One region of the Stenotrophomonas muris genome, then DNA from elsewhere that is predicted to be linked to it. Evidence: riboswitches for the same ligand, from Rfam matches in the RefSeq annotation. Region 1 holds a riboswitch; the other holds the start of a gene.
The links. A riboswitch is a leader RNA that binds a small molecule or an ion and turns the genes downstream of it on or off. The one in region 1 is predicted to bind thiamine pyrophosphate.
Positions count from the first base shown of each region.

Region 2: it holds a riboswitch for thiamine pyrophosphate, as region 1 does, so the genes downstream of both, thiC (phosphomethylpyrimidine synthase ThiC) here and ACUVWL_RS16695 (TonB-dependent receptor) in region 1, are expected to answer to the same signal.

Region 1 is NZ_CP199879.1:3,571,837-3,586,333, forward strand. It holds gene ACUVWL_RS16665 (ATP-binding protein) at 1-1,749, opposite strand, end outside; gene ACUVWL_RS16670 (response regulator transcription factor) at 1,825-2,463, shown strand; gene ACUVWL_RS16675 (hypothetical protein) at 2,839-3,609, shown strand; gene ACUVWL_RS16680 (peptidoglycan-binding protein) at 3,722-5,710, shown strand; gene ACUVWL_RS16685 (glycine zipper 2TM domain-containing protein) at 5,958-6,365, shown strand; gene ACUVWL_RS16690 (phosphotransferase enzyme family protein) at 6,487-7,611, shown strand; TPP riboswitch at 7,710-7,805, shown strand; gene ACUVWL_RS16695 (TonB-dependent receptor) at 7,876-10,065, shown strand; gene pnuC (nicotinamide riboside transporter PnuC) at 10,074-10,643, shown strand; gene ACUVWL_RS16705 (hypothetical protein) at 10,748-11,167, opposite strand; gene ACUVWL_RS16710 (hypothetical protein) at 11,287-11,592, opposite strand; gene ACUVWL_RS16715 (Dyp-type peroxidase) at 11,662-12,636, opposite strand; gene ACUVWL_RS16720 (VOC family protein) at 12,760-13,128, opposite strand; gene ACUVWL_RS16725 (helix-turn-helix domain-containing protein) at 13,197-13,964, opposite strand; gene ACUVWL_RS16730 (OmpO family porin) at 14,090-14,497, opposite strand, start outside.
Region 2 is NZ_CP199879.1:68,325-82,821, reverse strand. It holds gene ACUVWL_RS00310 (hypothetical protein) at 1-178, opposite strand, end outside; gene ACUVWL_RS00305 (hypothetical protein) at 175-666, opposite strand; gene ACUVWL_RS00300 (hypothetical protein) at 663-1,166, opposite strand; gene ppa (inorganic diphosphatase) at 1,353-1,889, shown strand; gene ACUVWL_RS00290 (HDOD domain-containing protein) at 2,042-3,163, shown strand; gene ACUVWL_RS00285 (hypothetical protein) at 3,223-3,432, opposite strand; gene ACUVWL_RS00280 (TonB-dependent receptor plug domain-containing protein) at 3,602-6,451, opposite strand; gene ACUVWL_RS00275 (helix-turn-helix transcriptional regulator) at 6,501-7,400, opposite strand; gene ACUVWL_RS00270 (winged helix-turn-helix domain-containing protein) at 7,516-9,840, opposite strand; gene ACUVWL_RS00265 (ion channel) at 10,100-10,771, opposite strand; gene thiC (phosphomethylpyrimidine synthase ThiC) at 10,865-12,709, opposite strand; TPP riboswitch at 12,792-12,893, opposite strand; gene ACUVWL_RS00255 (BCCT family transporter) at 13,159-14,497, shown strand, end outside.

The sequences.
Region 1 (14,497 bases):
GATGAACGGGAAGCTGAGCGCGCCATCGGCGTCGCGACGCGCCTGATAGACCACTGCAGGCAGGTTGTCGGTCACCTCGGCCAGACGCTGCTCCAGCTGGCGACGTCCTGCCACCTCGCGGCGCAGCCGCCAATGGCCGACGCCATGTACCAGCAGCGCGGTCAGCAGCACCAGCAGCACCGGCACGCCCCACCGCAGCACCTTGTTCCAGTCGACACCGTTGCGGTACTCCACCCCCAGCCAGGCATTGCGCAGGGCCTCGCGCTTGCGTGGGGTCATCTGCAGCAGCAGGCGATCGAAGGTGGTAGCCAGTGCCGCGTGGCGGCGGTCCACAGCCAGCACCAGCTGGTCGTTGAAGCCGGCCGGTGCCGCCACCTGCAGCCGCCCCGGGAAACGGCTGCGCAGCAGGTGATCGACCACGGCAAGGTTGCCGATGTACGCATCGGCGTCGCCAGCGAGCAGGCGCTGCAGCGACTGTTCGGCGCTGCGTGCAGCGATGATCCGCGCCTGCGGTGCCTGCTGCAGCACGTAGCCGCGCACACGCTCCGGGTCGGACAGCAGCACGCGCTTGCCCTGCAGGTCAGCCAGGCCCAGCAGCGACTCGCCATCGCTCCTGACCACAATCACGTTCGGCACGCTGATGAAGGGCTGGCTGAACACCCAGTCCGGGCCCAGGTACCGTGAATCGACAGGAATGCCCATCACCGCCTGCAGCTCACCGCGGCGGGCCTTCTCGCGCACCTCGTACCAGTCGTGGCTGTCCTCGACCTGCAGGTTGGCACCGGCCTGCATCAGGCGCTGCAGGTATTCGCTGGCCAGCCCGCTGGGCCGGCCATCCTCGCCGGTGAACGACAGTGGCGCGGCATTCGGGGCGAAACCGATCTTCAACGGCTGCTCCAGCACGCGCTTCTCGGCCTGGCTCAGCGCCAGCTGCGCCGATGCCGACCAGTGCGGCGGTGGCAGCCATCGTTGTGCGAGGGCATCACGCTGGGCCTGGCTGGTGGCCGCCAGCGCCAGGTCCAGGGCTTCAGCCAGGGGTTGCTTGCTGTTGGGAATGCCGAAGTGCAGCCGTTCAGGGGGCAGGTCGCTGGGCCGCAACAGCGCCACGCCCTGCAGGCGCCGGCTGGCAATCAGCTCGGTGGCGACAAAGGCATTGCCGATGTAGACGTCGGCCTTGTCGTCTCTGACCATCTGCAATGCGCTCAACGTGTCGTTTACGACAAGCTGGCGGGCACGCGGGAATCGGGCGCGCACCTGCGGACCGGTCAGGAAATCCTGCTCGATCACCACCCGCAGACCCTCCAGGTCGGGCATGTCGGAGGCACGCAGGTCGTCCGGCCGGCCCACCAGGGCCAGCGGCGCTTCGCTGTAGGCCGCGGTATAGACCATGCAGCGGGTGCGGTCGGCACTGAGGCCGACACTCATCACCACGTCGATCTCGCCACGACATGCCGCATCCAGCACGGATGTCCAGTCCGGATAGCGGCGCGCCTCGACCTTCATGCCGAGCTGGCGTGCAAGATGCGACAGGTAGTCCGGTCCCAGACCGACCTGCTGGCCGTCACGGAGGGACTCGAAGGGCGGCCAACCGCTGTCATACTGCCCGACAACGATGGTCGGATGCGCCACCAGGTATTCGCGCTGCAACGGGCTGAGCGGCAGCAGCCCAGGGGCCGGCTGTGCCTGGGCCACGGGCAGGGCCAGCACCGCCAGCAGCAGGAGCAGCCCGCGAACAGCCCACCTACGCATCTGCGTCGATCTCCTAGAATCCTGCCAGGGACCGCGATGGTCGCGGCCCGGCGTGCCCGATGGCCATACTAGAGCATGAGCTTGCGCATCATCATCGCAGACGATCACCCGGTGGTCCGCATCGGTACCCGCGCCGTCATCGAGTCGAGCGGCGTGGGCCGCGTGGTCGGCGAGGCCGACAGCGCGCAGGCGCTGATGACCCTGCTCGCCAACCAGCCCTGTGACCTGCTGGTCACCGACTACTCCATGCCGGGCAGCCCGCAGGCCGATGGCTTCGCCATGATCGGCATGATCCGCCGCCGGCATCCGGACCTGCCGGTGCTGATGCTCAGCGTCTCCAGCAACCTGGCGATCCTGCGCATGGTGCTCGACAGTGGCGTGCTCGGTCTGGTCGACAAGAGTTCGTCAATGGACGAGCTGCCGCAGGCCATCCAGTCGGTGTACCGCGGCCAGCCCTACATCAGCCGCAGCCTGCGCGAGCGGGTGGACGCGGCCGGCAGCTGGCGCATGCGCGAGGGCGACGGCAAGCCGTTGTCACCACGCGAAGTGGAGGTGCTGCGACTGCTCGGCACCGGCATGACGGTGAAGGAGATTTCGCTGCAGCTGCACAAGAGCGTCAGCACCATCAGCCGGCAGAAGGGCGACGCCATGCTCAAGCTGGGGTTGAAGGGCGACGCCGAATTGTTCGACTACCTGCGTGATGGCAAGATCTGAGACGCACTTCACATCACAGACCCGGCTGCCGCCCCCCTCTTTGACGGCCTGCGGATCTGTGCCAAGATGGACAGGCATGAGTTCTCAATGCGAGGTCGAAGGAATCGACCGGCTCATGTCCTCGCTCCCGTCCGTGGTGGATGGGGTGCGGCTTCCTGCCGGCCGTCTGGCCCGGCAACGCTGACCATGGAGAGGCGCATGCAGTCCCCCCCCGAGCTACGTTGGACCCTGCCGTTGCGGCCCCTGCGCGCATTCGCGGCATGCCTGCTCGTCTCCCTTTCCGCTGCCGCCTGCAGCGCCGCCGATCCGGCCCCCTCGTCCTCCCGGCCTGCGCCTGCGCAGGCTGCCAAAGCGCCCCGACAGGATGTTGCCCCGATGCAGAACCCCTCTCCCGATGCCGCCGTCACCCCGCCCGACGCGCCGTCCGTGATGTATTTCATCTACCAGGTGGATGGCGATGGTGCGACGTCCTATGAGGTCCAGAACGGCAGCGTGGCGACCTTCTGGTTCGGCCACCGCTTCACCCTGGACGGCACCACCTACTACACCGGTTTTTCCTGGGACACCCGCGAGCACTACGGCAAGCCGGGCGAACAGCAGCCGGCCGGCCCCGACGACCGCGCCAATCTGGCCGAGGCCACCTTCGTACTGGCCGGCGGCGACGCGAAGAAGCCGTGGAAGTTCCGTGGCCAGGAATGGACCATCGGTGCGCTCGGCGCCTACGACAAGGCCGACGACGTCGATACCCGGCGCAAGCCGATCGAACACCGCACCGCCGACGGCCGCCTGCTGCTGGCGGTGCCGACCAGCAGCTTCGACCGCGGCATCAGCAGCAGCGGCTACGCCCTGCTGCTGTTCAACCCCAAGCGCAGCGAGGACGACCTGGACAGCAAGGTCTGGCGCTACGTCGGCTCGGTGCGCACCGGCGAAGACAACAGCGCGGCCTGCGACGACGGCAACGTGATGCCGTGCACCGACAGCGATGGCGAACTGGCCTTCGTGGCCGATGGCAACGGCCTGCCGCAGCTGACCGTGACCTTCAAGGGCACCACCATCGAAGCCCCGGGCAAGACCCGCGCGCTGGGTGCCGGCGACACCGTGCACTACCGCTTCGACAGCAAGGCCCAGCAGTACATCGCGCCCTGATTTCCATCCGCCGCAGGCGGGTTACCTGTTGACCGACATGTTCTTGACTCACGGATGAGTCCGGTTGGCGATTCGCGGCATCGGCCGCTCCATCAACCCCGAGGAAAACGTCATGGCACAGCATGACTACAGCAAAAAGGAAGTCCTGGACATCGTCGAGCAGGTCGCCCGGCAGAAGGGCATCCCGGTCGATGACTTCATGCGCTTCGCGCACATCGAGACCGGCGGCACCTTCAACGAGCGCGCCCACAACACCTCGACCGGCGCCAAAGGCCTGTTCCAGTTCGTGCCCGGCTCGGCCCGCCAATACCACCTGACCGGCCACGAATTCGACCCGACCCGCAACACCGAAGCCGCCGCGCAGATGTACCAGGACAACCTGGGCTCGATGGCGCGCCGCAATGAGCGCACCGGCCACCCGTACCTGTCCGGCGGCGACACGCCGACCGGCCTGGACCTGTACCTGGCCCACCAGCAGGGCAGCGCCGGCTATGGCTCGGTGCAGACCGCGATCGCCACCGGCACCTTCGGCGTGGTCCGCAACGGCCATGGCGAAGAGATCAACATGCGCCGCAACGTGCTCAACCAGATCGGGTCCGATGCCAAGGCGCTGACCGGCCACACCCTGGCCGAAATGCGTGGCATGAACGACGGCGACCTGGCGCGGACCTTCTCCAGCTACTACATCCACAAGTACGCAGCGATCAGCATCCCGGAAAAGCACATCACGCCGCAGACCGTGGCACCGGGCCAGGCCCAGGCTCCAGGCACACCTGCGCAGACCGCCGCAGTGGGTGCCGCTGCGGCCACGCTGGCGGCGACCGCAACGGCTCCTGCTGCGCCGAAGCCGGGCATCGAACTGCACGCCGCGTACGACGCTGGCGTGAAGTACGACGATGTGAAGTACGCCATCAACATCCCGGGCCACGCGCTGTACGTGCCGGGCAAGACCGGCAAGAACGTGGACCAGGGCTACATCGATTGCTCCGGCTGGGTCGGCACCCTGCAGAACCGGACCATGGACGAGATCAACCAGAAGGCCGGGCACGCTGTCTTCAGCAAGGCCGACCGCATCGACCTGGGCAACCTCGGTTCCGGCGGCATCGTGCACAAGGCCGTCGAACAGTCCGGCGTGCTGCTCGAGCGCGACGCCATCCTCAAGCCCGGTGCGCTGAAGGAAGGCATGGTCATCGGCCTGGATACGGCCAGGACCCGCCACGAGCACTGGAATGGCATCGACCACATCGTGATGGTGGTGCGCGACCCGAACACCGACAAGCTGCTGATCAGCCAGTCCACCGGCAGCAAGGGCGTGCACACCATGCCGGTGGAGGATTACCTCAAGCAGGTGAAGGACCACCCGCACTGGAAGCTGTTCGCGTCGGACCCGTTGTCCAAGGCGCGCGACCTGCTGGAAAGCCGCACCCAATCGCATGAGCAGACCCAGGGCAAGCCTGCGGCCGAACACAAGGCCGCTGCCGCCCCGCACGCCGAGCTGTACAAGCCGGGCGCGCACAGCGAGGGCGTGCGCAAGGTGCAGGAGCAGCTGGGCCACCTCGGCTATGCCGGGGCCGACGGCAAGCCGCTGGCCGAGGACGGCCGCTTCGGCCGCAATACCGAAGCGGCGGTACGCCAGCTGCAGAAGGACAACGGGCTGATTGCCGACGGCATCGTCGGTGCAAAGACGCTGGATGCGATCAAGGAGGCCCGCGAGCGCCCGCTGCTGAACGACGAGCGGCACCCGCGCAATCCGATGTACCTGCAGGCCACCGAAGGCCTGGAGCGGATGCCGGCGGGCACCTTCAAGGACCGCCACGCGCTGGAAAGCGCCGCAGCGGCCCTGACCAGGGAGGCGCATGCCGCCGGCCTGCAGCGCATCGACGCGGTGGTGCCCAGCCCGAACGGTGAGCGCCTGTTCGCCGTGCAGGGCACGGTCGGTGACCCGGCGGCCAGCCGCGTTGCGGTGGAAACCCGCACCGCCAGCGAGCAGAGCATGGCGCTCAGCAGCGGCGCGGTGCAGGGCGCGCCGAACGTGCTGCACCAGCAGCAGGACGCGCAGCAGGAACAGACCCGCCAGGCGCAGAAGGCCATGGGCGTCTGAGCCCGCAGCGCCTTGCAGACCGGGAGGGGCCGCGCCATGCGCGGCCCTTTCCCTTTCTGCCAGCTGAGCGGTAAAAGCCACTTTCAGCCTTGCTTCATGCCGCCTGCCGCTAGATGAATGCGCAAGCCGCCCGGTAGGCCAGGCAATGTTCCGGCAATGTCGGAACGCCAGCGTGGTCTCCACGGCAGCCGGGGCGCCCCGCGCCCTCCCTGCCCAGCGTGGCATGCACCTCACAGGAGAACCGAACATGCTCAGTACTTCCACACTCAGCTTCCGTGGTCTGGCGATGGCCCTGGCACTGGTTGCCGGTGTCGCCGTGGTCAGCGATGCCAGCGCGATGTCGAGGAAGGACAAGCGCACCCTGGTCGGCGCCGTGGTCGGTGGCGTGGCCGGCAACCTGCTGTCCAACGGCGACCCTGCGGCCACCGTCGGCGGTGCCGTGGCCGGCGGCGCGATCGGCAACCTGACCACCTCCGACCGCCGCGACCGCCGTTACTACGACAATCGCCGTTACGACGACCGCTACGATCGCCGTTACGACCGTGGCTACTACCGCAGTGGCTACTACGACCGTGGCGATGACCGCCGCTGGCAGCGTGAGCGCTACTACGACAACCGCTACTACCACGACCGCGGCCGCCATCGCGGCTGGTAAGCAGCGCCGACATACCGATGACGCGGAGACGGGCGGGTCGATGACCCGCCCGTTTGCGTTGGCCACGCGCATGGCGTTGAATGCGCAGCCTTGGATGTGACTTTCCCGATCGGACTGTGGCATGACGTCTTCCTCCCACCGCGTGCAGGGCCTCAACAACGACGAGGTCGCTGCCGACTGGCCACCGATCAGCGCGGCGGACATCGCGTGGCTGAGTACGCGTTACCCGCAGCTGGGCGGGCACAGCCAACCGCGCTGGCACAGCCCGCGGCCGCTGTCTGCCGCCGCCATCGTCGACGACACGCGCGGCGCGGTGTTCATCAAGCGCCACCACCACAGCGTGCGCAGCGCGGCCTGTCTGGAAGAAGAACACCACTTCATCGCCCATCTCGCCGCCGCCGGCGTGCCAGTGGTGCAGGTGCTGCCGGCCACCGATGGCCACACTGCGGTCGAACACGGCGAATGGACGTTTGAACTGCACGATGTCGGCGTGGGCGACGACCTGTATCGCGACGCGGTGTCGTGGTCGCTGTTGACCGATGTCGCGCAGGCCCGCGAAGCAGGGCGCACGCTCGCACAGCTGCACCGTGCCGCCGCCAGCTACCACGCGCCCCAGCGCAGCACCCATCTGCTGGTGGCGCGCGACGACCTGATCCGTGCCGACGATCCGATCGCCGCCATCAAGGCAGGACTGGATGAACGTCCCGGGCTGGCACGCTATCTCGCGCGCATTCCATGGGAAGCACAGCTGCAGCGCGACGTGCTGCCGTGGCACGCCGGCCTGGCCGAGCGCCTGCGCGCCGAGCCCCGGCTGTGGGCGCACAACGACTGGCATGTCTCCAACCTGCTGTGGCGCAACGGCGAGGTCAGCACCGTGCTGGATTTCGGCCTGGCGTCGCCCACCAGCGCGCTGTTCGACCTCGCCACCGCGATCGAGCGCAACGCCGTGGCGTGGCTGGAACTGGAGCGCGGCATGGAGGCAGTGCGCATCGATATCGCGCTGGCCCTGCTCGACGGCTACCGCGAGGTGCTGCCGTTGTCGGCGGCACGCGTGCACCTGCTGGCCGACCTGCTGCCAATGGTCCATTTCGACTTCGCACTGTCCGAAGTGGAGTACTTCGAAGGTTTCACCCGCTCAACCGCGAATGCCGACGTGGCCTGGCAGCCCTTCATGCTGGGCCATCCGGCGTGGTTCCACAGCGCGCCGGGGCGGGCACTGCTGCAGGCCCTGCACGCCGTCGCGTGATCCGGTTGACGCAGCGTTGCGGTCAGATCCCTTTCCGCAGGAAAGGGATCTGACCCCGGCTGGCGCTCGCAAATCCGTACCATTTGTAGTGAAATGGTCACCTGAAGCGGGGGTGCCTGGATCTGCCAGGCTGAGAGAGTCCCTTGGAACCTGATCCGGTTTGCACCGGCGTAGGGAGCTTTGAGCCGCAGCCACACCCCCATCATGGGCCGGTGCACCTGCGCGCCGTCGCTTCGTCTCCCTTGTTGTCCGAAGACGAACCGAATGAACCGCTGCCTGCGCCCCACCCTGCTCTCACTCGCCCTCTGCGCCGCGCTGCCGCTGCATGCCAGCGAGGCCGAGGCCACCACCGATGCGGCTGCCACTGGTGCCGAACGCTCGCCGACCGAACTGGCGGCGGTGCGCGTGGAGGCCGGCAAGCCGAAGGCCGATACCTCGCGCGTGAATGCCTTCGGCGGCGGTTCGTGGAAGGACACGCCGGCTTCGGTGAACGTGCTCGAGCGCGACTATCTCGAACGTCGCCAGGTACGTTCGCTGTCCGAGCTGGCCAGCAACGATGCCTCGCTGGGTGATGCGTATGCACCTGTGGGCTACTACCAGAACATCGCCATCCGGGGCTTCGCGCTGGACGCCGCCACCGGCTACCGCTTCAACGGGCTGTCCATCGCCGGCGAGCAACGCTTGGCGCTGGAGAACGTGCAGTCGGTCGAGATCCTCAAGGGTGAAGCCGGCCTGGCGGCAGGGGTGATGGCGCCGGGCGGGATCATCAACTACATCGGCAAGCGCCCGGCTGAAGTACGCACCGCCACGCTCGGCACCGATTCGGAAGGCTCACGCTACGTCGCCGTCGATGTCGGCCACTGGATCACCCCGCGTTTCGGCCTGCGCCTGAATGCCGCATGGGACTCCAGCAATTCCTACGTCGCGCACGCCGATGGCCGCCGCAACTTCTACTCGCTGGCCGCCGACTGGCTGATCGGCGAGCGCGGCAAGCTGGAAGTAGATGCCAACTACCAGACCAGCTCGCAGCGCTCGGTGTCCGGCTACCAGCTGCTGGGCGCGCGTGACCTGCCGCGCGGTGTCGACCGCGAGCACCTGCTCGGCTACCAGCCGTGGCAGCGCCCGGTGGATATCGCCAGCACCAACATCACCGCGCTGCATACCTACGACTTCAACGATGCCTGGCAGTCGCGCGTCTCGGTCGGCCACAGCCGCTCGGTGATCGATGACAACGTCGCCTTCGCCTACGGTTGCTACTACGCCGTGCAGTGCGCCGATGGCAGCGTGCCAGGCAACTACTTCGCACCCAACGGCGACTACGATGTCTACGACTACCGCAGCCCGGACGACACCCGCCGCAACCAGCAGGCCCGTGCCGAGCTGCGTGGCCGCTTCGAGACCGGCAGCGTCGGCCATCAGCTGACCCTCGGTGCCGACTACTTCCGCCGCACCGTGGACAAGCGCCCGAGCGTCAACGAGTACGTCGGCACCAGCAACATCCACGACCCGCAGGTGCCCGTATTCGCGCCGTCGCCGAAGATGCCCGGCCCCTCCGCACGACGCCTGGACAGCCGGCAGACCGCGTTCTTCGCGCTGGACCGGATGAGCTTTGGCGATGACTGGCAGTGGTTGGCCGGTGGCCGCTTCGTGCGCCTGGACGAGCGTGCCTACGACAAGCGTGGCGTTCCGCAGCGGCACAGCCGCCTGTCGCGGTTCCTACCGCAGACCGCGGTGGTGTGGAAGGCCACCGATCAGCTCAACGCCTATGCCAGCTACGTGCGCGGCATTTCGCTGGGCCAGGAAGCGCCGTTCTGGACCAGCAATGCCGACACTTTCCTGCCGTCGGTGCAGTCGCGCCAGCTGGAAGTAGGCGTGAAGTACGTGCCGGTCGAGGCGCTGACCCTGGGCGCAGCCGTGTTCCGCATCTCGCAGCCGTACCAGTACGCCAGGCCCGACAGCAGCGACGTCGGCTACACCTTCGTCGAGGAAGGCACGCAGACCCACACCGGCCTGGAGCTGACCGCCAACGGCCAGCTGACCGACGCACTGCAGATCGTGGCCAGCGCCAGCATGCTGCAGGCCCGGGCGCGCGACACCGGCACGCCGGCCTATGAGGGCCATCAGCTGGTGAACGTGCCGAAGGTGCGCGCCAGCGTGCACGTGGCCTACGCGTTGCCGTTCGTGCAGGGCCTGGACGTGACCGGTGGCTGGCGCTATGCCGGTGCCAACGTGGCACGCGCCGACGGTGGCGTGCGCGCGCCGGACTACTCGGTGTTCGATGCCGGCCTGCGCTTCCAGCATCGCCTGCACGAACGCGCGGTGACCTGGAACCTGTCGGTGGACAACGTATTCAACCGCTTCTACTGGCGCGATACCGGCAGCAGCGGCGGTGACTACTACCTGTTCCCCGGTGCACCGCGACAGGCCCGCCTGTCGGTGACGTTCGCGCTGTGAGCGGCGTGATGCTCGAGTGGACCGCCGCGCTGTGCAGCATCCTCGGCGTCTGGCTGATGGCCAGGCGCCGGCTGTCGGCATGGCCGGTGGGCCTGCTGTCGGTGGCGCTGTATGGCCTGGTGTTCGCCGAGGCCAAGCTGTACTCGGACACCCTGCTGCAGGTCGCCTTCGGTGGCTTCCTGGTCTATGGCTGGCTCAACTGGCGGCAGCACGCCGCCGATGAGGGCAGCATCCGCATCGTGCCACTGGCACGCGGCACGCTGCTGCGCGACCTGGCCTTCGGCCTGTGCGGTGGCGTGGCGCTGGGTGCGGCCATGCACACCTTCACCGATGCCGCGCTGCCCTGGCTGGACGCGATGCTGACCGCGCTGAGCCTGGTCGGCCAGTGGTGGCAGGCACGCCGCCACGTGGCCTGCTGGTGGGTGTGGATCGCGGTGGACGTGGTCTATGTGGGTGCGTACCTGTTCAAGTCGCTGCACGTGACCGCGGCACTGTACGTGTTCTTCCTCGGCCTGGCCGTGTTCGGGCTGCGCGCATGGAGCGCCGCCGCGCGTGAACCGCAGGTGGCAACGCGATAGAGCCACGCCATGCGTGGCCGGGCTACCGGTAGTCGCCAACCTGGGTTGGCGCGCCTGCCGACCAAGGTCGGCATCTACCCACCACATCCACGCATGGCATGGATCTACTTCGGCTCCAGCAACAGGCCCAGGCGCATCGGTTGGCGCATGTCGGCCGGCGGTGCCGCCTGCAACGGCGCGGCCTGCAGCGTCGCGCGCAGGTCGGCGTCGACCTGGGCATCGCCCAGGCTGTCGAATTCCAGTTTCGAAATACGGCCATCCGCCGCGATCCACACGCTCACCGGCAGCGGTGCCGGTGTGTCAGGGTGCGCCTGCAACCACGCCAGCACACGCTGCGCCTGCGGGTCCTGTTCCTGCTGCAGGCGCTGCTGCAGCTGGCCACCCACGGCGGCGGCGTAGGCCATCCAGTGCGCAGGGGCTTCCTGCGCGGAAACGCTGGCACTCCCCAGTGCCAACGCGCCGAACACCGTGGCCAGACGCCGCCACCAGCGGCGCATGCCGGTCCTGTTCCCTGCCATGGCCATCACCTGCCTCCTGCGCTCCCATCCAGCGCGCCATGGTCGGCGCCCTAGATGACAGGCGGATGGCGGGCCATGATGGCGCCGCGCGTCGAGCTTGCCCGATTGCGAGGGATTGCCTTCGATCAGTCCAGGCAGGCCTTCAGATCATCACGTGTCCAGCCGGTGAGACCTGCACCCTTCCAGTAGCGTGCAGACGTACCAGCCGGGACAGGGGCAAGCTCGACAATGGCAATCACCCCATGGTTCACAGGGTTGTCGATGACAATGCGCTGCCCGGATTCAGTGGGCAGCACGCGCACGACCTTATTGCGTTGTGTCCACGTCTGGGACAGGCAGACGGTGACCTGCTGTACCGATTTCGAAGAAGCAAATGACTCGGGTGCTTGTTCAAGCAGACCAGGTGCTGTCGAGCAGCCGGCGATGCCCATGAACAATGCCGCCAGGAATGGGGCTCTCAAGACAGACATACGTCCTCCAGATGCATACGCGTGCGTTGATCACTCGCCCAGGTCGGCCAGCACCTTGCGCGAGGGCGCGAAGAAGGTCACGCCGGTGGTGGCGGTGGAGAAGTCGAGGATGCGGTCGTGCAGCGGTGCAGGATTACCGATGAACATGCGCTCGAGCATCTTCTCGATCACCCACAGGCGGCGCGTGTAGCCGATGAAGTAGGTGCCGTACTCGCCGCGGCCAGGGTTGGCGAACGGCATGTTGTCGCGCAGGATCTCGTGCTCGCCGTCGGCATCCTCGATGGTGCATAGCGTCTTGTGCGATTTCTGCGCATCGGCCGGCGCGTCGTCCAGCTCGATGTTGTCGTGCTTGGTGCGGCCGATGATCGCCTCCTGCGCCTCGGTCTTCTGCGCGCGCCACGCATCGAGGTTGTGCAGGTACTTCTGCACCACCACGTAGCTGCCACCTGCGTGGTCCGGATCCTCGTCACCAACAATCGTGGCTTCGGGCAGCGACAGTCCTTCCGGATTGGCGGTGCCGTCGACGAAGTCGAGCAGGTCGCGGCCATCGAAATAGCGGAAGCCGGCCACGTCATCGACTGCTTCCACCGCATCGCCGAACGCCATCAGCAGGTTGCGCTCGAACGCCACGATCAGGTCCATGGTGCGTGCGCGGATGTGGTACAGCAGGTCGCCCGGCGTGGACACGGCAGTGTGGGTCGCGCCCTTGATCTCGCGGAACGGCTTCAGCTCGCGCGGCGGCGTGGAGCCTACCAGCGGCTGCCACACGCGATGGCCGATGGCCACGTTGCAGGTGAAGGTGCGCTCGATCTCGCGGATGGCGGTGTTCTTGATCAGATCGTCGGTACTGGCGAGCACCTCGCGCGCCTTGGCGATCGACGCCTCGTCATCCTTCACCTTCAGCACCAGGAACGCCGCCGAATGGGTGAGCGGCGCAGTGATCTGCTGCGGCTCGTTGTCGAGCGTGTGGTTGACGGCGGTGATCGGTGCGGGCTGGGAGTTCACGGCGGTTCCTGCTGGCTTGAGGCGGACGCATCGCGTGTGGCGATGTGCGGGCGATCATAGCGGAACCGCCTGACCGGGGACGGAGCGGTTCTCGTTCCGTCCACCGGCGAAGGTACGAAGACTTCAGTCCACATCACTCCAGACCGCCAGCTCGTAGCCGTCCAGATCGCGGAAGTGGAAGCGGCGGCCGCCGGGGAAGGCGAACACCGCCTGCACCACCTCGCCACCGGCGGCGACCACGCGCTGCTGTGCGTCGGCCAGGTCCGCGCAGTACAGGATCACCAGCGGACCGCCGTGCGCATGCACCGCTGCGTCGGCCACGAAGCCACCTTTCAGGCGGCCGTCGTCGAACTCGGTATAGGCCGGACCATAGTCGGTGAAGCGCCAGCCAAACACCTCACCGTAGAAGCGCTTGCTGCGTGCGATGCTGGCGACGGCGAATTCGATGTTGTCGATGCGGCGTTCGGCTTCGTGGGTAGCTTCGTGGCTCATGAGGTTGCTCCGTGATTGGAACCCCAGCTTCGGTCAGCGCGGCACGGCGGTCTTGAACAAAACGGCCATCATTGTCCCCACTCCAGGCGCAGCTCGCTGGCGGTCATGCCAGTCAGCTCGCGCGCCTCGCGGCTGAGATGGGCCTGGTCGGCATAGCCGGCATCAGCGGCCAGCATCGCCAACGAATGCTGTGGCAGCGCGCGACTCTGGCGCAGGAAACGTTGCAGCCGCAGGATCCGCTCCAGCGTCTTGGCGCCGTAGCCGAACTGCGACTGGCTGAAACGCCGCAGGCTGCGCGGGCTCAGGCCCAACTGCGCCGCCAGCGTATCCAGCGTGGCATTACCCGCGGCGAGCGCTTGGAACATGACATGGGCGCGCTGCGCCGGCGTATCGAGCGCGGCCGCACCCATGTGCTGTTGCAGGCAGTGCGCCATTCGCTGCAGGCGCTGTGCAGGCGCGGTGTCGCCGATGGAGGCCGCCGCCTTGTTCGCCCACGCGCCCTTCAGATCAGCCAGTGGCACGGCCTGGCCGGTGATCCCGGCCAAAGGCAGGCCCAGCGCGGCCAATGCCTGGCCGGGGCGGAAGCGTGCGCCCAGCACCTGCGCACCGGGTGCCAGCGCCGGGTGCGCGGCCACACGGTCCGGGCCGACGACGAACAGCGCACCGTCGCGCCAGAGGATATCCACGCAGCCATCGGGCAATACGGTGATGTGCCCATCGGCATCGGCAGGAAGCTGGCTCTGCCACAGCTGGCCAAAGTGGCCGCGCAGCGGCGCAGGCGTCAGATGTTCCTGGTAGGTCGTGCCGGTGCCTGCAAGAGAGGAAGGGTCGCCCATGCCGCATTGTGGCGCCACGGGGCCCATAAAAGTGAAGCCCGGCGCGAGGCCGGGCTTCGGTTGGCGTGTGGGAGAGAGAGAGAGAGTCACACGCCAGCACAACACGCACTAACGACAGGCGTTTGTTACCAGGTGAAGCGCGGGCCCACGAACCACTCGCGGTCGCCGGCCTTGGCCAGCTTCACTTCGCCACTCAGGCCCCAGTTCTGGTTGAACTTGGCGGTGGCGCCGACACGGCCGTAGAACTCGCCGTCCGGGTTGATGCCGTGCTTCTTGGTGTAGTCCTCGTAGCCGGCCATCACGTAGCCTTCCACGTACGGGTTGAACGCGGTGCGCACGCCGACTTCGGTCGAGTAGCCGTTGAAGTCCAGGCCATGCTTCATGTCGAACTTCTGGTACGCAACGCGGGCCACCAGGTCGGTGTTCGGTGCGATGCCGTAGTTGTAGCCGGCACCGATGCGCCACTGGTCGACGTCATTCTTGAACTTGTCGGTCTCCTGCGCGCTGTAGTCGCCGAAGATGTGGAAGTTCGG
Region 2 (14,497 bases), 1.0 Mb from region 1:
TATCTCCGCAGATATCGTCGAATCCGCGCACCAAGGCCCGCTCGATGGCCAGAAAGCGCTGCCAGCCTTCGGCCTGATTCGGATACAGCCGCGCGTCTACATAGGCGGGACCGGCGTGGGCGAGGCCCGTTGCCAGCAGAAGTCCGCAGATGACCCCCAACCGCAGCGCGCCCATCATGCTTCCCTCCCGTGGTGTCCTGGACGGCGCAGGCACTCGGGCAGCACATCGAAAAGACCGGTTCCAGTTCCCGGCAGGGGCCTGAAAATCCCTTCAGGCTGCTGCAGCGCAGCAAAGAAGGTGTCGACCGGGACGCCTGGCCGCAAACCCACTTGGCACACCCAGCGGCCGTTATCGACCCGCACCTGGCCGGTCTGCGGCACGATACCGAGCTCGCTGGCCACGATAACCCAGCTGCAGCCCTGTACGGTTCCGCGCGGCGCCAGTACCGAACAGCGAACCTCCAGCACCCGGTAGTTGCTGTACTCCCCTTCGCAGAACGTATCTGAACAGACGCGGTCGAAGCCCTGTACCAGGGCGCCCTGCAGCGCAAAGAAGCGATCCCAGCTGCCTTCACTGAGCGGGAAGTCGATCAGATCCACATGGGGCCCGTGCGCCAGCGCGGGCGAAGCGGCCGCCAGCAGAGTCGCCAACAGCAGACCATTCATGGCAGGCACTCCTGCAGCAGCTCGAACAGTGAGGACTGCTGGCCTGGCCATGGATTGAACAGTCTGCCGGAGCGGCCTGGCCTCACGTCCATATGATCGAACCAGGTCTGCACTCCCAAACCAGGCGGGAGCGGCAGCTCGCAGACCCAGCTCGACCGGGTTGCCGAGAGGTCTCCCGTCAGCGGATGCACGTCGTGCGAGCTGGCAGCAACGTAGAAGGCGCACTGGCTCACGGTGTCCGAGGCGATCTCGACAGCACACTGCAACCGCAGCGGCGCGTAGTTGTCGAACAGGCCCTGGCAGAAGAATTCGGGACAGAGCTCGCGGAACTCCTCCAGCAGTTCGCGCTCCAGATCGTAAAAGGGTGAATCCCCCGGTGCCAGCCCCGGCCACGGGCGTTCGCCCAGCGGGACAAATCGTGGGCCGGCGCCCGCTGGCGCCGCCGGCAGCAACAGACAAACCAGAAGGGAGGCAGAGCAGCACCAAGCTTTCCAGGTCATGACGGGACTCCTCGGGATGGGGTGCCAGCGTGCGCCCGCTACCTGTCCGGGCCTATCAGGCAAGGCCGGTGCGGTCCGTCAGGTCTGGCTGCGGCAGCGCGTCGGCCCCCCACCCCCTGCACAGCGCCCGGCAAAGGCATAAAATGGTGAGCTATCCGTCTATATCCCCCCCACCTGGAGCACACCATGGGTCTGGAACTCGTCTCGCCCGGCAAGAACCCGCCGGAAGAAATCAACGTCATCATCGAGATCCCGAAGGACTCGGAGCCGGTGAAGTACGAAGTGGACAAGGAAACCGGCGCGATCTTCGTCGACCGCATCCTCTCCACCCCGATGCGCTACCCGTGCAACTACGGCTACGTGCCGAGCACGCTGTGTGGCGACGGCGATCCGGCCGACGTGCTGGTGGTGCTGCCGCTGCCGCTGGTGCCGGGCTCGGTCGTGCGCTGCCGTCCGGTCGGCGTGCTGAAGATGAGCGATGAGGCGGGCAGCGACGAGAAGATCCTGGCCGTGCCGGTCTCGAAGATCTTCAGCGGCTACGCCCACGTCGAAGACATCGCCCAGGTCTCGAGCCACTGGCTGGAGCGCATCGGCCACTTCTTCGAGCACTACAAGGACCTGGAGAAGGGCAAGTGGGTCAAGCTGGACGGTTGGGGCGGCGCCGCTGAGGCCAAGCAGATCCTGATCGAGGCGCACCAGCGCCATCTCGACAGCAAGGCCTGAGCCTGAACCGGATCGCTCCGGCGGTACCCTGCCGGAGCGATGCGGGTCACGTTTCATGACGACGGCACATCACTCTTGCTGCCGTATTAGGTAAATTGCGTCACTTCACACGTCATCGACATCCATCGTCGAGACAGCCAGGGGAATGTGTCGTGCGTATTCTGCTTGTTGGGGATGCAGCCAGCCTGCCGGCCGAGCTGACCGAATTCATTGCCGATCTTGGGGAAGACTGGCAGCCGTTGACCGCCACCGATGGCCAGGCCGCGATGACCGCGGTGGCCACGCAGGGCGTGGACGCGGTGATCGTCTGCCCGCAATTGCCGGATCTCAATGCCACCACGCTGCTGGGGCAGATCCGGACCTTGCGCCCGGAGACCATCCGCATCGCGCTGGTCGATGCGCAGCATGGCAACCGGCCGCCGCCGGCGCGCCTCATTGGTGTCGCCCACCGCTTCCTGCCGCTGCCGCTGGCGCCGGAAGTGCTGCTGGAGGCACTGACCAGCCTGGAAGAACTGCGCGAAGTGCTGGACAGCCCGCGCCTGCGCGATGCCATCGGCCGTATCGAGAAACTGCCCTCGCCGCCGCACCTGTACCTGAGCCTGACCCAGGCCCTGGAACATGACGACGACGCCGACAGTGCCGATGTCGCCAAGCTGGTCGCCGCCGATCCGGCGATCGCCGCCAAGGTGCTGCAACTGTCGAACTCGGCCTTCTTCAGCCAGGGCCGCACCATTGCCGACCTGCGCACCGCCGTGACCCGGCTGGGCCTGGCCACGCTGCGTGACCTGGTGCTGGCCAGCGAAGTGTTCTCCGCACCGACGCTGTCGGCCGCCGAGCGCAACTCGCTGCAACAGCGCGCACTGCTGGCCTCGCGGCTCGCCGCACGCCTGCTGCCCGAATCCAGTGCCGAACTGGGAGCGACTGCCGCGCTGCTGGCCGACATCGGCCTGCTGCTGCCGGGTGTGCGCAACGAGCGCAGCGAGCCCTCGCTGGCCGGCGACACCCGCCCTGGCCATGCCGAGGCCGGCGCCTACCTGCTGGGCCTGTGGGGCTTGCCGATGCCGATCATCGAAGCGGTGGCCTTCCACCTGCAGCCGCGGCGCGCCAACACCCGCAGCTTCTGGGTGACCGGTGCGGTGCACGTGGCCCTGGCGCTGGTCAATGGCGATCCGGTGGACGAGGACTACCTGCAGCGCGCAGGCGTGCTGAACAAACTGCCGCAATGGCGCGAACACGCCAATGCGCTGATGGGACTGGTGCCCAGCGACGCCTGAGCGCGTTGCATGATGTCCGGATGACAGAGGGCGCACCCACAAGGTGCGCCCTTTCCATGTCAGCGGGTACCGCAGGCGTCCTGCACGCAGCGACGGTACTGCGACTCGCAGATGACCGGTGACTTGCCACTGGCCAGGCACTGCTGGCGGAGCTCCTCACAGTAGAGCCCACCGCCGCAGACCCCGAGGCCCTGCGCGAACACTGCGCCCACCAGCGTTGCGTAGATCAATGCAGCGGCGGATGCCTGCCGCAGCAACGTGTTCTTCATATCCCTCTCCACATGCAAGCGTCCGGTAGTGGACCTCCTGACTGTGTTGATTACGACACGACGGGACCGTGACTGCGCTCACCTTCCAACAATTTCCGGAATTCCCCTACAAGAAAAAGGGCGGACCTTGCGGTCCGCCCTCCTTCTGTTGCTACCGCACTTCGATGGATCAGAAGCGCTGGGTGTACTTCATGTACAGGAAGCGACCCACGTCGAAGCCGCCGTAGTAGGCGAACGCCGAGTTCGGAGCCGAGTACTGCAGGGCACCCTTGTGGTCGAACACATTGTTCGCGCCCAGGGCGATGGTCGCATCCCACGGCGCCTTCCAGCTGACCTGCAGGTCGTGGAAGGTGTTGGAACCGGTGTGACGCAGCGGATCGGTCTCACCGTTGGCCATGTGGTTCGGAGCATCGCACCAGCCGTCAGCCAGCGAGATGCAGCTTTCCTTCATGCCCGAGTAGTAGCGCGCGGTGTAGTTCACACCGAAATCGCCGTACTGCCAGTTGACGCCCAGGTTCGAACGCACGCGGAACAGGCCCGGCTCGCTGACGCGGCCGACCATGATGTTGTCGCCCGCGCTGTTCTGGCGCTGCTCGTCGTACTTGGCGGTGTAGCTGGTCTGCCAGTCGATGCTGAACTGACCAATGGCCAGTTCCGGCAGGCGGTACTTGATGCCCAGATCGTAGCCCTGGGTTTCCATCTTGCCGAGGTTGGCGGTGCCGTAGGTGATCGCACTGACGTGGCCGTCAGCCGCACGGGTCACGCTCGAGCAGCGCGAAGCGTTACCCAGCACGTAGCAGTCACGCAGGATGCGGTCGACGCTGTCAGCGATGATCATGTCGCTGATTTCGTACTTGTACCAATCCAGCGACACGTCCAGGCCCTGCACCCAACGCGGGCTCCACACCAGGCCGAAGGTGGTGCTCTTGGAGGTTTCCGGCTTCAGGTTCGGATTGGCACCCGAGATGAACTGGTCACCCGACTGGCACGGCAGGGTCGAACATTCCTTGCCTGCCTGGCCCAGCTGCACGTAGTTGGCCGGCACGCCTGCGCCGGAGCACGCGGCATTGCCTGCAACGCTGCCCGGAGCCTTCACGCCGCACGGATCGATGTAGGACTCGAAGCTCGAGCTCAGGCCACCGTACAGGTCGCTGATGGTCGGAGCGCGGAAGCCCTCGGCGTAGGTGCCGCGGACCAGCAGTTCATCCAGCGGACGCCAGGTCAGGCCGAACTTGCTGTTGGTGGTGCCACCGAAGTTGCTGTAGTCCGAATAACGGCTGGCAACGTTCAGGGTCAGTTCCTTGGCGAAGGCCATGTCGGCCAGCAGCGGCACGTTCAGTTCGAGGTAGACCTCGTTCAGATCGTACTGGCCGCGGGTCGGCTTCTGGCCCAGGCCGGTGGACTGGCCCGACTGTGCGAAGGCGTCCGGCACGTAGCTGCCTTCTTCCTTGCGGTGCTCGACACCCAGGGCGAAGCCCAGGTCGCCGGCCGGCAGGGTCACGATGGCGCCCGACAGGTTGGCGGTGAAGCTGGTGGTCTTGGTGACGCCACGGGTGGTGAAGGTCGGGAACAGGAAGTCCTGCAGCTCCTGGTTCGCCAGCGAGCCCTGACCCTCAACGCCGTACGGCAGCAGCGGGTTCCACGGACGGCAATCGCCCAGGATCGGGTTGGCGGCGGTGCCGCAGCGGGCAACGCCACCGGCATCGATGAACGACGGGCCCAGCGCCTGACGCGCGCCGATCAGGCTCATGTCACCGCGGTTGCTCTTGATCGACTCGTTGCGGTTCCACAGCGCGCCGACATCCCAGTCGAAGGTCTTGCCACCCAGCTCGAAGAAGCCGGTCAGGGTCGGAGCGAAGCGCAGGGTCTTCAGCTGGCTGTCAGTGGTACGCGGCACTTCCCACAGGCGGCGGCGGAAGCTGACGTCCTGGCCAACCGGGTTGAAGGCGCTGTCTGCCGACAGCGGGGTGTTGATCGACTTGGAAGCGGACTGGTACGGATAGCCGGCGATCTGCTGGAAGGTCTGGCGCTCGTTGTAGAGCACGTCGGTGTTCAGGCTGATCGAATCGGTGAAGTCGTAGGTGCCGTTGATGTAGACCGACTTGCGCTTCACACCGGTCAGCAGGGTCATCTGCTCGTTCGAGTTGGCGAACTCGTCTTCGGTGATCGCGTGGTAGTCGTTCGGGTTCTTCGGATTGCCACCCGGGTTCAGGGTCTGCCACACCGCGCTCGACTTGCTGCAGTCGTACAGCTTCGGGTTGCACCAGCTGCCGTTCTGGCTGATCGGGCTCCAATCAGCCGAGGTGGAGTTCGGACCCAGCGAGCCGTCACGGCTGTACCAGCGGTCCTTGGCCCACACCGGATCCTGCTTCGAGTACTCGGCCGACAGGGTCAGGCTGCCGCGCTCACCGCGGGCACCGAGGGTCATCGAATAGGTTTCGCTGTCGCCGTCGCCCTTGCCGTACTGGCCGACGTAGACATTGGCTTCGCCGCCGTCGAAGTTCTTGCGGGTGATCACGTTGACCACGCCGGCAATGGCGTCGGAACCGTAGATCGACGAGGCGCCGTCCTTCAGGATCTCGATGCGCTCAACGGCCGACATCGGGATCTGGCTCAGGTCCTGCAGACCCGAGGTCGAAGCGCCCAGGCGCTTGCCGTTCATCAGCACCAGGGTGCGCTCGGCGCCCAGGTTGCGGATGTCGACGTAGTAGCCGCCCACGTTCTCGCCCGAAGCCAGCGATTCCGAGCGCGAGATGGCCGGGGAGCCGGCCGAGGTCAGGTTGTTCAGCACGTCGGCGACGCTCGAGAAGCCCTGCTTTTCCAGGGATTCGCGGGTCATGGTCAGGATCGGCTGCTGGGTCTCCACCGAGGCGCCGCGGATGCGCGAGCCGGTGACCGAAATGCGGTCCAGGTCGGTGGTGCCCTTTGCTTCCTGAGCCGAAGCAAAGGCCGGCGCCAGCGCCAGCGCAATGCCGGCCGGCAGCAAGCCGAACCGCACTGCGGGATTACGAACGTTCATCTATCTCTCCAAGGTACGTGTTAGCAGCGTGTTAAAACACCCCAGCACGTTACGATTGCGTTGCAGCGCTGTATTTGCGCGAACCAACCGGAGACTTTGCGGATTGTGGCGGGAGCAAGCCGCCGTTCTCCCTGAAGCGCGACGCGGACTGGCCGTAGCGGGCGCGGAACGCACGCGCGAAGCTGCAGCAGTTGTCGAAGCCGCTGGCGGCGGCGACCTCGCCCACCATCATGTCGGTGTCGCGCAGCAGATCAGCGGCGCGTTCGAGGCGCAGTCGTGCCGAAAGCGACTGCGGGCTTTCCTCGTACAGGCTCTGGAAGGTCTTGGAGAGGTACCAGCTGGAGAAGTTGGTCAGTTCGGCCAGTTCGCCGATGCGCACCACCCGGTGGCTGTTGCCTTCCAGATAGAGGCGCGCACGCTGCATGCGGCCGAACACCTGGCGCTTGCGGCTGCGCGAGCGGCCTGGGCAGCGCTGCACGTTGTCGGCCAGGCCACGCTGCAGGCCAGCAAGGTGCAGCAGCAGCGGACGCAAGGCCTGGGCCGGCTGGCCGCTGGCCAGCGCATCGCGCCACAAGCGCAGCGCAACGCGGGCGTCACTGCGGTTCATGCGGCCACGACCGGCATACAGGCCACAGTCGGCCATCTCGGTCAGCACGCGAAGCGCTTCAACGTTCAGGTTCAGGCCAACGCACAACCCGTTGCGACCGGCCTGCACCAACGGCCGCGATTCCTTTTCGAAGGCGATCCACTCGCCCTGGCGCAGGCGGAATCGTCCTTCCTTGGCCTCCACCCACGAACTGCCACGCACCTGCATCCAGACAGTGAAGCTGGAGCCGGCGGTCTGCAGGCTGCCCAGCCGGGCCACGCCCAGGCAGGTCGGCGTGACATCGTCGAGCGACCGGTCCAGGGAGACGGTTTGGCCGCGATCGGCCAGCGAGAGTTGACGCATGGGGGCACCACGGATTTGCCTAGTACAGGACTCCGTTTTGCCTAATCAGGCGGCACCGCGTCAGGAAAGTCCGACGAGATCGCCACGAATTCGCGACGAGATCCAGACGAAGAAATTACGAAGGCCCATTTCCACTGAAAAACAATAACTTGGAGAACGCCGGGAACAGCGCGGGGGGGCGTTCGGGCAACCGCATCACACCGATGTCGGCACCATCGCTGACCGCCATCGCCACGAACAGGTCACGCCCGTCAGCGCTGGCGCTGAGTCCGTTGCCGGCGCTGAGCCGTTCCGCATCCAGGCAGCGTTCCGGCTCCGCGCGGCCGGGCAGGATGCGCACGAAGGTGGTGCCACACGTGCTCGAAGTGCCGAGGTAACCGACGCCAGTGTTGCCGGCCACGGTCCAGGCCCGGTATCGCCAGCGGCTGGGCCGGTCATCGCTGATCTGCTGCACGCTGCCCGACGACAACGCGGCATCGGCCGACCACAGGCCACCGGCGGCCAGGCGGGTGAACAACACGCGGCCACTGCTGCGGTCGAAGCGCGCCTGCGACACCCCTTCGATGCTGGCCAACCGGCGCCAGGGCTGGGTGCTGCGGTCGAACAGACTCAACCGGGTGCGCTGGTCGGCATCGCGCTCGACCACAAACAACTGCTCCGGCGACGCGCCATACAGGGCCTGCAGCGGCTGTTCGGCCGGGACCGGCAAAGGTTGCAGGCGTTCATCGCGTGGCGCGATCTCGTAGACCACCGTGCGCCCATGCGCGTCGCGGCCGACCACGAGCAGCTGGCGGCTGTCGGCCGACCAGTCCGGTGCCTGCCGCGCTTCCGGCCGCAGCCCTTCAATGGGGCGCAGCGAATCCGGCCGCTGCATGTCCGCCCACCACAGGGCGAAGCTGCCGGAGCGATCCGAGGTGAAGACCAGCTGACGGCCATCCGGCGCTGCCATCGGCTGCCCATCGCGGCCACTGGATGCAAACAGGCGCTCGGGCGCGCCGCTGCCCTGCACCGGCACCTTGAACACGCCGAACTGCGCGCGCCGGTGGACGAAGGCCAGCATCCCGCCACGTCGCGACACGGCGGGCCACTGCGCATCATCCAGGCCGGCATCGCGCAGCGTGTGCCGCTCGACGTCCAGATAATAGAGCCGCGCCTCGCTGTCGACGCGGCGACCGAACACGATGGTGCGGCCATCGTCCAGCCAGGCCCATCCGCGCAGCTCTGCCGCCTCGTTGGTCAGCTGCTCGGGCGTACCGCCCGCGGCCGGCACCCGCCACAGATCGCCCAGCTGCGGATTGCGCACGAACACCAGCCATTGCCCATCGGGCGAGTAACGCGGTGCGTAGTCGAAGTCGTCCTGGTCGACGCTGTACGCCAGCGCGCGCCACTGACCACTGGCCAGGTCCAGCACGCGGATGCCACGGTGCGCGTAGCGCCCGACCATGCTGCCGAACACCAGGCCGCGACCATCGGGCGTCCAGTCGAAGCTGAGCAGCTCGGTGCCATCGCAGCGCGTGGCCTGGCGCAGGGCGCCACCGGTTGCGCTGGCGATCAGCACCTGGCAGCCACCGTCGGCGGAGAACCGTGCGAAGGCAATTTCGCGACCATCCGGCGACCAGTTCGGGAATCGATCGACGGCACCGGCCGGCGGCGCCAGCAACTGGCGCGCCGGCGCGTTGCCGGAGGTCTGTACCTTGATCGCACCACCGCCGTTGCCATCTTCGTTGGCGCCTTCATAGGCCACCAGCGAACCATCCGGTGACAGCGTGGGATAGGTTTCAAAGCCGCTGGTTGCGGTGATCAACCGATAGGGGCGCTGGGGGCTGCCGATCACCCGCGTGCCGTTCTCCACGGCGGCCTCCACCGGCGAACTGCTGGCCGGTGCGCGGCGCAGCAGCAGCGTGGTCATCACCAGCAGCGTGGCCAGCATCAACACGCCCAGCGCCAGCAGCACGCGGCGGCGGACATGGCGCCAGCGGCGGCGCGATTCCTGCGCGCGCGCGGGCAGCGCCGCAGCGGCGGCGAGTGCGGGCTGCACGTCCACATCTTCGTCGTCAGGCAAGCCCGCAGCCGACGGCTCCGCATCGTCCAGCGCCTGTACCGGTACCAGAAGCCGATAGCCGGTCTTGGCAATGGTCTCGATGTAGGCCTGGCCGCTGTCGTCGTCGTTGCTGAACGCCTTGCGCAGCTGGGTAACGGCCTGGGTCAGCACATCGTTGGTCGGCAGCGTGTCCGGCCACACCTCGGCGAACAACTCGTCGCGGGTGACCACACGGCCCGGCTGCCGCAGCAGCACGCGCAGAACGCCCAGCGCCTTCGGCGTCAGCCGGCGCGGACGACGCGCACCGACGACCTCGACTTCGCGCGAGGACAGAGTGACGATGCACTCTCCTATCCGTATCCGATCGGACACGGGTGGCTGTATTTCGCTGCTGTTCATTTTCTGCTACACAGTAGAGACAGGTCCCGGGCAGTGTTTGCCTTCGTTACGGTCCCGTCCTGGGAACAGCGAAAAGCCAGACTCCGCACAAAGCATCGGCGCATACCGCAAAAACAATCGAGCGCGCGAATACTAGCCTATGCAAGTTACCTCGCCTATCGCGTGGTCGACATCAGGCTCTCTCTCGCCGACGCATTCACATAATTCGCGACATCATTCGCGCCCTCTTGGGCGCGAAATTTTTATCTGGCGTTCATTTTCACATGCGCCGCAGCATGGTCAATCCGACCAGCCGCGAAACCACCAAAGCCACGTACATCACGCCGGAAAACTGCTCCAGCATGACCAGTGCTCGTGCCTGTGGATGAAGCGGCACGACATCACTCAAGCCGACTCCAGACAGCAAGCTGAAGCTGAGATAAAGCAGCTCCATCCAACTGCGCTGCGCCTGCCCGCCGGTGCCCTGGAAACTGCCCGGATACCACTGCTGGCACACCGCGAACGCGAAGGCGAACGCCCACGCCAGCAGGGTGAAGGTTGCGCCAGCTGCGAACAGTTCGTCGCGGGTGACCTTGTGGTCCTGGAGCATGTAGGCAATCAGGGCGCCAGCCGTGTAGAAGTACAGCAGGCTCTCCAGCACCTGCGCGGTGGTCAGCAATGCGGTGCGCTCGAGCAATGCGCCTGCCAACGAGAACACCACCGAGGGAATGGCCAGCAACAGCGCCAGCCAGGTGCCCAGCGGGCTGCGCTGGACCACCCACAGCGCCAGGCCGAGTACCGCCATGCCGAACATGCCCAGTGCCGCGCGGCCGGCGGCGGTGTCATCCAGCGCGGGATACAGCAGCACCGCCAGCAGCTGCGCGCCCAGCAACCAGGCCGAAGGATGCCGGCGGGCAATGGCCAGCCAACGGGTGGTCATGGCAACAGGCATGGTGTCCTTTCCCCGGGATGATGGGCGGAGGATAGCCGGGAGCGGCGTGATGAGCGGTAGTGCCGGCCGCGGGCCGGCACCACCGTCTGCGCATCACCCCTGGTGGTAGACCTCGGCACCCGCGGCGCGGAACTCCTCCGACTTCTCCTTCATGCCGGCCTCGGCGTAGTCACGCACATCCTGGGTGATCTTCATCGAACAGAAGTGCGGGCCGCACATCGAGCAGAAGTGCGACAGCTTGTGCGCATCCTTCGGCAGCGTTTCGTCATGGAACTCCCTGGCCTTCTCCGGATCCAGGCCAAGGTGGAACTGGTCTTCCCAGCGGAACTCGAAGCGCGCCTTGCTCAGTGCGTTGTCGCGTACCTGCGCGCCCGGATGGCCCTTGGCCAGGTCGGCCGCATGCGCGGCGATGCGGTAGGCCATGATGCCGTCACGCACGTCCTGGCGATTGGGCAGGCCGAGGTGTTCCTTCGGCGTCACGTAGCAGAGCATCGCCGTGCCGAACCAACCGATCATCGCCGCACCGATCGCGCTGGTGATGTGGTCGTAGCCCGGCGCGATGTCGGTGGTCAGCGGCCCCAGCGTGTAGAACGGCGCTTCGCCGCATTCGCGCAGCTGCTTGTCCATGTTCTCCTTGATCAGCTGCATCGGCACGTGGCCGGGGCCTTCGATCATGGTCTGCACATCATGCTTCCAGGCGATCTTGGTGAGCTCACCCAGCGTCTCCAGCTCACCGAACTGCGCCGCGTCGTTGGCATCGGCGATGCAGCCCGGGCGCAGGCCGTCACCCAGCGAGAAGGTCACGTCATAGGCCTTCATGATCTCGCAGATGTCTTCGAAGTGCGTGTAGAGGAAATTCTCCCTGTGGTGCGCCAGGCACCACTTGGCCATGATCGAACCACCACGGCTGACGATCCCGGTCACGCGCTTGGCGGTGAGCGGCACGTAGCGCAGCAGCACGCCGGCGTGGATGGTGAAGTAGTCCACGCCCTGCTCGGCCTGCTCGATCAGCGTGTCGCGGAAGATCTCCCAGGTGAGCGCTTCGGCGCGGCCGTCGACCTTCTCCAGCGCCTGGTAGATCGGCACGGTACCGATCGCCACCGGCGAGTTGCGGATGATCCACTCGCGGGTTTCGTGGATGTGCTTGCCGGTGGACAGGTCCATCACGGTGTCACCACCCCAGCGGATCGCCCACACCAGTTTCTCCACCTCTTCGGCAATGCCCGAGGACACCGCGCTGTTGCCGATGTTGGCGTTGATCTTGGTCAGGAAGTTGCGGCCGATGATCATCGGCTCGCTTTCCGGATGGTTGATGTTGTTGGGCAGCACCGCGCGGCCGCGCGCGATTTCATCGCGCACGAACTCCGGCGTGATGATCTTCTGGATCGAGGCGCCGAACGCCTCGCCCGGGTGCTGCTGCAGCAGGCCGGCATCGCGGATCGCGTCCAGCCGCTGGTTTTCGCGGATGGCGACGAATTCCATTTCCGGCGTGATGATGCCGCGGCGCGCATAGTGCATCTGGGTGACGTTCGCGCCTGCACGTGCACGTCGCGGCAGGCTGCGTGTGGGGAAGCGCACAGCATCGAGCTTCGGATCGTGCTCGCGGTCGCGGCCGAACGACGAACTCAGGCCGTCGAGCTGTTCGGTATCGCCGCGCTCCTCCACCCAGCCACGACGCAGCGCCGGCAGGCCCGCGGACAGATCGATACGCGCGTCCGGATCGGTGTACGGGCCCGACGTATCGTAGACCGTGACCGGTGCATTCTCCTCGCCGCCGAACAGCGTCGGCGTGCGGGTCAACGCGATCTCGCGCATCGGCACCTGCAGATCCGGACGCGAACCGGGTACGTGGATCTTGCGCGAGCCGGGAATGGGCCGGGTCACGGATTCGGAGAGTTGCTGGGCCTGTTGCTGCAGGGCGGAGAGCTGTGCGTTCATCGGGCATCGTCCAGGAAGGTCAGGGACGAAGCGGCGGCGCACTGCGACCGCGCACGGACGGTCCTTGGGCGGTGTCCGGGCACGGCTGCACTGCAAAGCTTCCCTACGCCGGTATGAGCCGGATCAGGTTCCAAGGGACTGTCTCAACCGTGGCCACATGGCCGCGGTACCCCCGCTTCTTGGCGTGCATTAGAGCATAGACCGCCCGCTCCGGGAGTTGCCCCCGCGGTCAGATCCGCTTTCCTGTGGAAAGCGGATCTGATCCGGATCGTTGTTCGTTAACAGAACCATGACGTCGCGTTCAGTAACGTGCACGTCCGTCGCCCTCCAGCGACCGATGCGTCCTTCGCCGCCGACGCGGCCCCTGCCCGGTTCGCGCTGCATGCCGCCGGTCCTTCGCTGCAAGCTCTGCTCGCTCCCCTCAATCCCTTGATCGGAGAAGCTCCTTCATGGTGTTTCGCGTTTCCATCGCACTCGTTCTGCTGCTGGTGCTGCTTGCCGGTATTGCACCAGGCCCCTTCAATGCCGTGGTGCAGTCGATGCTGGCAGAAGTCATCCGCAGCGTCGGCTGGCTGTACCTGCTGGTGGTATTCCTGGCCCTGGTGTTCCTGATGTACCTGGCTTTCGGTCGCTTCGGCAACCTGCGCATCGGTGGCGAAGACGCCGAGCCCGAGTTCTCGCGAGCCAGCTGGATGTCGATGCTGTTCGCCGCCGGCATGGGCATCGGCCTGGTGTTCTGGGGCGCCGCCGAGCCCATTTCGCACTTCAGCAAGCCACCGGAAGGGCTTGCTCCGCAGAGCCTGGATGCGGCACGCGCCTCGATGCGCTATGCATTCTTCCACTGGGGCCTGCATCCGTGGGCCATCTATGCGCTGATCGGGCTGGCAATGGCCTGGTTCCAGTTCAACCGCAACGGCCGCGGCCTGGTCAGCGACATGCTGCAGCCGATCATCGGCCGCCACCATCGCGGCTGGATCGGTAGGGCGGTCAACATCGCTGCAGTGGTCGCCACCGCGATCGGTGTCGCGACTACGCTGGGCTTCGGCACCATCCAGATCGCCGCCGGCATCGAGCGCGTGTTCGGCGTGCAGGCTACCGTCGCCGTGCAGATGACCATCATTGCCGTCGCCTTCGTGCTGTACATGGCCTCCACCGCCAGTGGCGTGGAGCGAGGTGTGAAGTGGCTGTCCAATTTCAACCTGGCGTTGGCTGCCCTGCTGGCCGCCATCCTGCTGGTGCTGGGGCCGACCGGCTTCATCTTCGATACCTTCACCACCACGCTGGGCTCCTACCTCAACCAGCTGGTGACGATGAGCCTGCGCATGTCACCGTTCTCCGGCAGCACCTGGGTGGCGGACTGGACAATCTTCTACTGGGCCTGGTGGATCTCGTGGGCACCGTTCGTGGGGTCGTTCATCGCACGCATCTCGCGCGGCCGCAGCGTGCGCGAGTTCGTGATCGGCGTCGTGCTCGCGCCGACGCTGCTGGGCTTCTTCTGGTTCGCGGTATTCGGCGGCACCGCGCTGTGGGCACAGATCTTCGGCCATGCCGACCTGGTGCAGGCGCTGGGCAATGGCTACGAGACCGTGCTGTTCACGCTGTTCGACAGCATGCCGCTGCCGCTGCTGCTGTCGTGCATCGCACTGGTACTGCTGATGATCTTCTTCGTGACCTCGGCCGACTCGGCGGTACTGGTGCTGGCCAGCATGTCCACTGACGAAGCAGGCGATCCTCCGTTGAAGCGCAAGCTGGCCTGGGGCATTGCGGTGGCGTTGATCGCAGCGGCCT